DNA from 2 places in the Paenarthrobacter sp. genome. Region 1 is predicted to be linked to the other one. Evidence: riboswitches for the same ligand, from Rfam matches in the RefSeq annotation. Region 1 holds a riboswitch; the other holds the start of a gene.
The links. Region 1 has a riboswitch for cyclic di-AMP ahead of RIF72_RS18330 (NlpC/P60 family protein). Riboswitches for the same ligand answer to the same signal wherever they lie in the genome.
Positions count from the first base shown of each region.

Region 1 (4,216 bases):
GGCCGGTTCGGGCGCCTTCGCCAATGCCGGCGCCGGACTCGACGAAGATCTGGTTGGAGGAAACGGAGGCTCCGCCGCCCACGATTGCACCGAGTGCATCAACCTGAAGGACACGGTCAACGTTGGGGATGTTGCCGTCTTTGTCCACGGTTCCGGCCTCGTTGGCCAAGCCAACCATGGTGCCCATGGCGTCGAAGAAGATGCTCAGGAGGATCACGAATGCCAGCAAAGCCGCGGCGATGAAGCCGAGGTGTTCAAAAGCACCGAAGGGGTTGGCTTTGCCGATGAGGGACAGATCGGGGGCGCCCCATTCGGTGAGCTTGGGCGCCACCAGGGACCAGCCGCGGGGGTTGACGTTGGTTCCGTCGAAGCTTGGGCCGATGTGCAGCGTAAATTCGAGGATGGCGGCCAGCGCGGTGGAGACGACGATGCCGATCAGGATGGCGCCGCGGACCTTTCGGACCACCAGGGCGATGGTCAGGATCAAGCCCACTGCGAAAACGAGTGTCGGCCAGCCCATGAGCTTCCCGTCGACGCCCAGGCCCAGGGGAACGGTGGTGCCGGCGGCATCGGGGATGCGGCGGACAAAACCGGCGTTGACCAGGCCAATGAGTGCGATGAAGAGGCCGATGCCCACAACAATGGCCGTCTTCAGGGCCTCCGGAACCGCCTTGAACACGGCTGTCCGGAAACCGGTCAGCACCAGGATGAGCATGGTGACGCCCGATAGCACTACGAGCCCCATCATGTCCGGCCACGTCAGCCCGGGGTGGGAAGCCACTGTGACTGCGACGAAGGCGTTGACGCCCAAGCCTGTTGCCACGGCAAACGGATGTTTGGCCCATGCACCCATAAGTATGGTCAAGATGCCGGCAACGAACGCCGTGGTGGCTGCCACAGCCGTGAAGCCCAGCGACACTCCACTGGAGTCGGGTCCGGAGAGGATCAGCGGGTTCAGCACCACGATGTAGCTCATGGCGAAGAAGGTCGCGAAGCCGCCACGGATTTCCCGCGAATACGTGGATCCACGTTCGGAGATTTTGAAGTAGCGGTCGATTGCAGAACCTTGTTTCAGCATGAAGGTCTCCGAGGATCGAGGGGAGTTTGCTCTCAAATCCTATGTTGTCCTGTGGGCACTCTGAACGATTCGCCTAGTCTGTAAGGAAGCCAACACTAGGAGAAACCGCCCCATGCGTACCATCCGCCCGCTTCTGGCCGCCGTCGTCGCTGCCCTCGCTTTCGCGTCCGCCTTGCTGTTTTCCGCGGCTCCGGCGTCCGCGCACGACGTCGCCGAGTCAACCGCGCCAGCAAACGGTGCCAGCGTGGCGGAAGTCCCGGCGTCGGTCTCCATCACGTTCAACAACCGCCCGCTCGCGATCGGTTCCGGTGTAACCGTGACGGCCGGCGGTGAGAACTGGGCGGACGGTCCGGTGGAAATCATTGACAACCAAGCCGTCCAAAAGCTTCGCGAGGGCGCTCCTGCTGGTGAATACACGGTGGTATGGCGCGTAGTCAGCTCGGATTCGCACCCCATTGAGGGCACCTTCACGTTCACAGCCACCGCGGAAAGCACGACGACGGCGACTGGCCCGGTTGGTGCCACGCCGTCGGTGTCGGCGCCGTCAGCCGCAGTACCTACGGCGGGCACCGCAGCGCCCGCAGCGCCGGGAACGGGCAGCAGCGAGCCGGCCGCTGACGCCTCCCAACCCTTCCCTTGGAGCATTGTCGGGCTGGCTGCTGTTGCTGTGGGCCTCGTTGTTTACCTTGCTGTTACCGCACGGAAGAAACTTGCAGCTTCCAACAGCCCTGAAGGCGATACTCCCGCGGAATAACGCGGTTTTCTACGTACCTGCGAATATCTCGAAACGGACACTGCGACACGCCAGAAGCCCACTTCCCGTTACTTAAATGTGACTTCGGCCGAATCATCGCGTACGGTAGTACCTGTGCCTGTTCCACGTAGCGGGCACTTCCGGCCTGATTGCCTAGCTCTGCCGCAGTCCGGAATCCGTTCGCAGACAAACCTACGGCAGAGACGGGGAACCCAATTTAGGCCGCTTTCGAGCGTGCCTTGGGGTGAAGTCACGAAGCTTCCGCTGAACAGCGGGGGATAGTGGCCGGGTGACTCCCATCCGAATCCGACAGCTAACCTCGCAGGCATCGGGAGAGGCTCTTTCATGTCTTCACGCATTCTTCGCGGCCGTCGTAAGGCGGACAGCGTACGTCCTAATCCGTTCATCTCCATCTCGAAGGCAGTAGCCAGCAACGCTTCCGGCGCTGGCCGCCAGGCAGCTGTAATCGCAGCAGCCTCGGGCCTCGTTTTGACCGGCTCCATTGCTGCTCACGCAGCTGAGGCTCCGGTTCAGCGCGACTCCAGCCCCGCAACGGTCGCAGAGACCGTTTCCGAGGCACCCACCAAGGTTGTTACCGCTCTGGCAACGGCTACCGTCAACTTCGAGCGTCCGGCCGTTGCTTCCGTAGCAGCTCCGGTTATCGAAAAGCCGGCTCCCGTTGTTGAGGCTCCTGTGGTCCAGAAGGCAGCAGTCACCACTGCTGCTGCAACAGCTCCTGTCGCCGCCCAGGCTGCGGTTGCTGCTGCTCCTGTGGCTGCCGCACCGGCTGCCCCTGCTCCTGTAGCTGCTGCTCCCGCCGTTGGCGGCGTCAACGCAGCCATGGTTGCTTCGGCTTACGCACAGATCGGCGTCTTCCAGGACTGCACCGCCATGGTCGAGAAGGCTCTCGGCTCCGCGGGCATCCCCGTAGGCGACCTCGGTCCCATGCAGTTCATGAACTACGGCAAGGTCGTTAGCGATCCCCAGCCCGGTGACATGATCGTCCAGTCCGGCCACGTTGCTATCTACATCGGCAACGGCCAGGCAATCAGCGGTGGCATCAACGGCAACCAGACGGGCATCCACCCGATCAGCTGGTTGACCGCAACGGGTCCCCTGACCTACGTACGCGCTGGCGCATAAAGCCTCACGCTTCAGTTCAAAGGCCGGTGCCTTCAAAGACTAATGTCTTTGGAGGTGCCGGCCTTTGGCGTTAAGTTCTGTTTGTTAATGTTCAGCGGGGAAAGAATGTTCAGCGGGGAACGTTCGACGGCGGGTCGATAGTCGCGTGGGCGGCGGGGCCCGTGTGGGCTAGTGGGCCTTTGGGCGTCGTCCCTAGGCGTAATGCCCTAGGTGAGGGCGATGCCCCTAGGCGAGGGCGATGCCCGGACCTGCGGGCAGGGCTACCTTTGAAGAGATGGCTTGGCCCACTGCCTTGGCTTGGCGGAGCACTTCCTTGGGAGACGGGGTGATAAGGTCCCCAACGCCCACCAGGTGCATCCCTACCGCACGCATGGCGGCCGCGAAGTTCTGGCCAACTGCTATTCCAAGTTCGGAGAGCATGCGGCGCAGCTGGCTTTGGGCGCAGCGCGTCACTACTACGTGGTCTGCCAAGAGAACGCCGTTGGCGGTGTGGACTGCCCACTGGCGTGGAGTGGACTCGAAGGGGCCTGATACGTGGAGGCCCGTTCTCAGGCCCGCTGTGGTCATGCTGGCGGCTGGCCCGTATCCGATTTGCCGGGAGGGGTCTGAGCCCAGGAAATCAAGACGGACGGCGCGGGTGGTGTTGCGGACGTCCAGTTGGTGGTTGGCGGCGTAGTTCCGCAGGTGTCGGAGGATCTCGTTGCGTTCCTGCATGGCTGCAGGATCGGCCACCTCGGTGCGTTGAATCATGCCTGTATGGACGGAAGGACCGGTGGTGGACAACGCACCAAACCCGTCCACGACGATTGAGCCCACGCCATAGCGGCTGAGTTCGCTGGCAACTGCCAAGCCGGACAGGCCGGCTCCGATGACCACGGTGGTGGTGCGCTCCGTGCCGGAATCAGGCGTGAGTGACACTGCTTGGTTCCTCCTTGACGTGTGTGCCTTACGGCATCGCGTGGGATCGCGTCCGAGTTCCCCAAGCGGCCGCAAATAAATGGCCGGAGTGTGCTGTGAAACACGTTGGCCGGCCATTCGGTGACTCGAACACTACCGAACTTTTTCGGCCATGGATAGCCTCCGCGACTGCGCGTTTTGTGTGTTCGTCCGGAGCGCAATGTGGAAGGCCGGGAACCGAGCCCGGACCGTTATGCACATAGCCTAATGTCGCCTTGATTCGGTCCTGCCGACCGAGAATAGTTGGCATTGGGAGGAGAAATTTCCCGGTTTCTCCTGCTCCG
Region 1 covers NZ_JAPSHI010000037.1:11,673-15,888, reverse strand. Annotated here, with positions in the region: gene RIF72_RS18340 (NCS2 family permease) at 1-1,078, opposite strand, end outside; gene RIF72_RS18335 (copper resistance protein CopC) at 1,191-1,832, shown strand; cyclic di-AMP (ydaO/yuaA leader) riboswitch at 1,983-2,174, shown strand; gene RIF72_RS18330 (NlpC/P60 family protein) at 2,178-2,975, shown strand; gene RIF72_RS18325 (FAD-binding protein) at 3,201-3,893, opposite strand.

Region 2 (4,216 bases), on a different contig from region 1:
TAGTGGGTTGGCCAGCAAGTGGGGCATTCGGCCGACCCCGAACCGGATTTTTAGCGGAGGGTGTAGAACGAGGAGGAGCCGGTGGACGCTACGGAGTGCAGCAGCGTTCCTTGACCGGGGTTCAAGGCGCTGATCATCATGCCGTTGCCGACGTAGATGCCCACATGGGCTCCGCCGTTCTGCATGACGAGGTCGCCGGGAGCAGGAGTGCTGGTAGGCGTCATGGCCGTCCAGGCGTTGACGCGGGGGATGCTGATTCCTGCCTGTGCGTAGACCCATTGGGTGAAGCCGGAGCAATCCCAACCGTTGGGTGTGGTGCCGCCCCAAACGTAGGGAGAGCCGATGCCGGTGTAGGCAATGGCGGCGAGACCGGAGGCAGCTGCGTTGGAAGGCGAATCCTTGGCCTCGGAGGACTTAGCTGTAACTGCTTGCACTGTTTCTTCAGTGGTGGCCGCTGCACGCTCGGTAATCTGCGCTGCGCGCTGGACTACTTTGGGGGCTTCCTTGGTGGCCACGATGGGGCTCTCGAAGGAAACAGTAGCTGTCGGTTCTGCGGTAACCACCGCGGTAGCCACCAGCTGTTGGGTGCTGGAGGCTTCCAACTTGGAAACGTCGGTGTCTGCTGCTTGTGCCGGCAAGCCGACGGTGAGGACGAGGCCTGAGGCTGCTGCGAGGACGGCGGCCTGACGGCCTACGGTCCCTGCATTGGAGGAAACAGCCTTGGAAAGAGTGTTCAACGGGTTCGTACGAACCGTTTGGGCGCGATGGCGCGCAGGGGTAGTGCGTGATGACACGAAGGTAGCCTCTCCCAATGCCTGCGAGGTGAGCTGTCGGATTCGGATGGGAGTCATCCGGCCGCGCTGCTTCCAAGGAAGCTTTTGCGACTTAACCCCAAGGCCTTCTTTCGAAGACCAGAAATGGTTCCCCCGCCCCTGCCAGACGATTTATGCGAACGGACCCTGAGCGGTGGCAGAGCTAGGCAATCCACTCAAGTGCATCGGCCCCCTAAAAAGCCGATGCGCTCTGTACGCTACAACAGTTGAACGCGAATGTCACATTCAGGTCACGGGGTGTCTCGCGAATGCGAGAGGCAGCCATCACCTGGCTCAGAGCCAGCCCATGGGGTCTACAACTTCACCGTTGACCTGGACCTCGAAGTGGAGGTGGCAGCCGGTGGAAGCGCCAGTGGTGCCGCTCAGGGCGACGGTGTCGCCACGGTTTACGGTCTGTCCAACCTGGACGGTGAACGACGACAGGTGGTTGTACGTGGTTTCAAGGCCATTGCCGTGATCAACGACCACGCGGTTGCCTCCGCCATACTCGTGCCATCCGGCGAAGGTGACCTTGCCTGTCGCCGCGGCGTGCACAGCCGTGCCGCACTGGGCAACGAAATCCTGGCCACGGTGGAAGTCACCGGCGCCACCCGTGAGGGGGCTGATGCGGTAACCAAAAGGGGATGCCGTGGAGAGCGTGTCAAGGGGGCTGGCCATGCTGCCAACGGACGAGGTCCGCTGGATGCTTTCTGTCGACTGCGCACTGAGCAGCTGCTTCAGCTTGCCATCCGGGTCGGCAGCAGTTGCGACGGCGGCGCGGCTGAAGTCGATCTTGGCTGACGCGGCAGCGGAGACTTCGGGCTGGCTGCCAGCAGGAGCGGCCACTGCAAGGGCGGACTCGGTTTGGCCCGATTCCGAGGTGGCCATGACAGGACTAGTGGCGGGCAGGCCGACAGTCAGGGCAAGTCCGGTGGCGGCTAGCGCAACACCGGCCTTCTGCCCGACGCCGCTGGCAGCGGCGAAGTCGGCAACCTGGCGCATCGGGCTCTTACGGCGGCGCACCTGACGCTCGGTGTCGCGAGGCCGGATCTCCGTTACGACGGTGGCTGGCCGCAGCTCAGCAGCGGGGCCGGACGCACGGCGGCGGCCCCTGACGTTCTGCGATGTCAAACTCTGTTCCTCTCTCAAAAGCCTGCGAAGTTAGCTGTCGGATTCGGGTCAGAGAGTACAAAGACCCGGTCCGCACGAGGCGCTCACGGCACACAGGTATCCCAAGAGGGACTTGTATACGTGGGCACTTCTGCTGCGGACTTCACCCCAAGGCTGCTTCTTTAGACAGCCGCTTGTGGTTCCCCCGCCTCTGCCAGTGGTGGGTAACACACCTGATCCGCTGGCAGAGCTCGGCTCCGGATCAGGTAACGCTTTGGTATCAGCGCTAGTAGATAACTATAGGGGATTAAGGCGTTCGGTAATAAATTCGTTATCAACAGGAACGGTCTGAACGCAGCAGCCCCTTATCATCAATTCCGAAAAACCGCAGGTCACACGCGCGCCGAAGGACCAAAAGTGAGGTTTGACACGGTACTGGGCCAGCTCCGGTCAGCTGAGGGAGACGAAGACGTGCGCGGCAACTTCAGGAGGTAGCTCCAAGGCGCCTTCAATACCAGGGACCCGGACCGAGATGTACTCACCGACGCGTTCCAGCGAGACGCTGGCGCCCGGACGGATTCCGCCTTCGTCCAACTGGGTAAGGAGCTCGGGCTCCACCTGGATGGGCTCCGCCAAGCGGCTGACCACCACACGCGAATCGGCGGCGTAGCCATCCATGGCCTGCAACAGGTTGACGTCAAGCCGGGGGAAGGGCTGGCTGGCAAGGCCACCAAGTGCTTCAAGTCCTGGAATAGGGTTGCCATAGGGAGACTCCGTAGGGTGCTCCAGGAGCTCGTAGAGACGACGCTCCACGCGCTCACTCATGACGTGCTCCCAGCGACACGCTTCATCGTGCACGTAGGCCCAGTCCAGACCAATAACGTCGGCCAACAGTCGCTCTGCAAGGCGGTGCTTGCGCATGACCTCGGTAGCGCGCTTCCGGCCCACTTCAGTGAGTTCCAGGTGGCGGTCGTTGGACACGATCACCAAACCGTCGCGCTCCATGCGTCCGATAGTTTGGGAAACAGTGGGTCCGGAGTGGCGCAATCGCTCGGCAATGCGGGCCCGGAGAGCCACTATGTTTTCTTCTTCAAGCTCCAAAATGGTCCGAAGATACATCTCAGTGGTATCGATCAGATCCGTCATCCAGCTCAGCTCTCCTCGAACGCAGTTCCTTGCGTAATCTCCACCGTACCGCGTCCCCAGCAAGGTCGGACGGTGTGCACCGCCGCCCCATGAACGCCAACCACCAGCCTAGCTTATTTGGAATTACTCTGGATAATTCCGGTCGCATCGTGGTCGCATCTTGTTCGTCCACGTTCCACGTGGCGGACTATGACGGTCGCAGGTTCCTGCGCCCGGGCCGGGTCAGGCAGAATTGGGGTGTCGAAGGGGCAGTTGCTGCCCCCTGCCACGACCCATCTCTAGCCGATACCCATTGGAGCCCTACGTGAGCGACAACAGCATCACCATTCCCGCCGACCTGCTGCCCAAGGACGGACGCTTCGGCGCTGGACCGTCCAAGGTTCGCCCGGAACAGATCGAAGCGTTGTCTGCCGCATCGACCACCATCCTCGGCACCTCCCACCGTCAGGCTCCGGTCAAGAACCTGGTGGGTTCAGTCCGTGAAGGACTCAGCCAATTCTTCCGTGCTCCTGAAGGCTACGAGGTTGTCCTCGGCGTTGGCGGCTCCACGGCGTTCTGGGACGTGGCTGCATTTGGCTTGGTCGAGAAGAAGGCCCAGCACCTCTCATTCGGCGAGTTCGGCTCAAAGTTCGCTGCCGCCACCAACAAGGCACCGTTCCTTGACGCTTCGTCCATCATCAAAGCTGAACCCGGCACCCGCCCCGAGGCAAGGGCCGAAGCCGGCGTGGACGTCTACGCTTGGCCCCAGAATGAAACATCAACTGGCGTGGCCGCTCCTGTGAAGCGTGTCCAGGGTGCCGATGAAGGCTCCCTCATCCTGGTGGACGCCACCTCCGCAGCCGGCGGATTGGACGTGGACGTCGCCGAGACGGATGTCTACTACTTCGCACCGCAAAAGAACTTCGCCTCCGACGGTGGCCTCTGGCTTGGCCTCTTCTCCCCCGCCGCCTTGGAGCGGGCTGCACGGGTCAAGGCGAGCGGCCGCTGGATCCCGGACTTCCTGGACCTGCAGACTGCCATCGACAACTCCAAGCTGAACCAGACCTACAACACCCCTTCGCTGACCACCCTGGTAACCCTGGACGCCCAAGTGCAGTGGCTCAACAGCAACGGTGGCCTGGACTTCGCCAGCAAGCGTACGGCAGACT
Region 2 covers NZ_JAPSHI010000004.1:28,167-32,382, reverse strand. Annotated here, with positions in the region: gene RIF72_RS04600 (NlpC/P60 family protein) at 51-794, opposite strand; cyclic di-AMP (ydaO/yuaA leader) riboswitch at 799-968, opposite strand; gene RIF72_RS04595 (M23 family metallopeptidase) at 1,107-1,943, opposite strand; cyclic di-AMP (ydaO/yuaA leader) riboswitch at 1,948-2,189, opposite strand; gene RIF72_RS04590 (metal-dependent transcriptional regulator) at 2,373-3,068, opposite strand; gene serC (phosphoserine transaminase) at 3,373-4,216, shown strand, end outside.
Region 2: linked by a shared signal. The riboswitch ahead of RIF72_RS04595 (M23 family metallopeptidase) and the one ahead of RIF72_RS18330 (NlpC/P60 family protein) in region 1 are both predicted to bind cyclic di-AMP.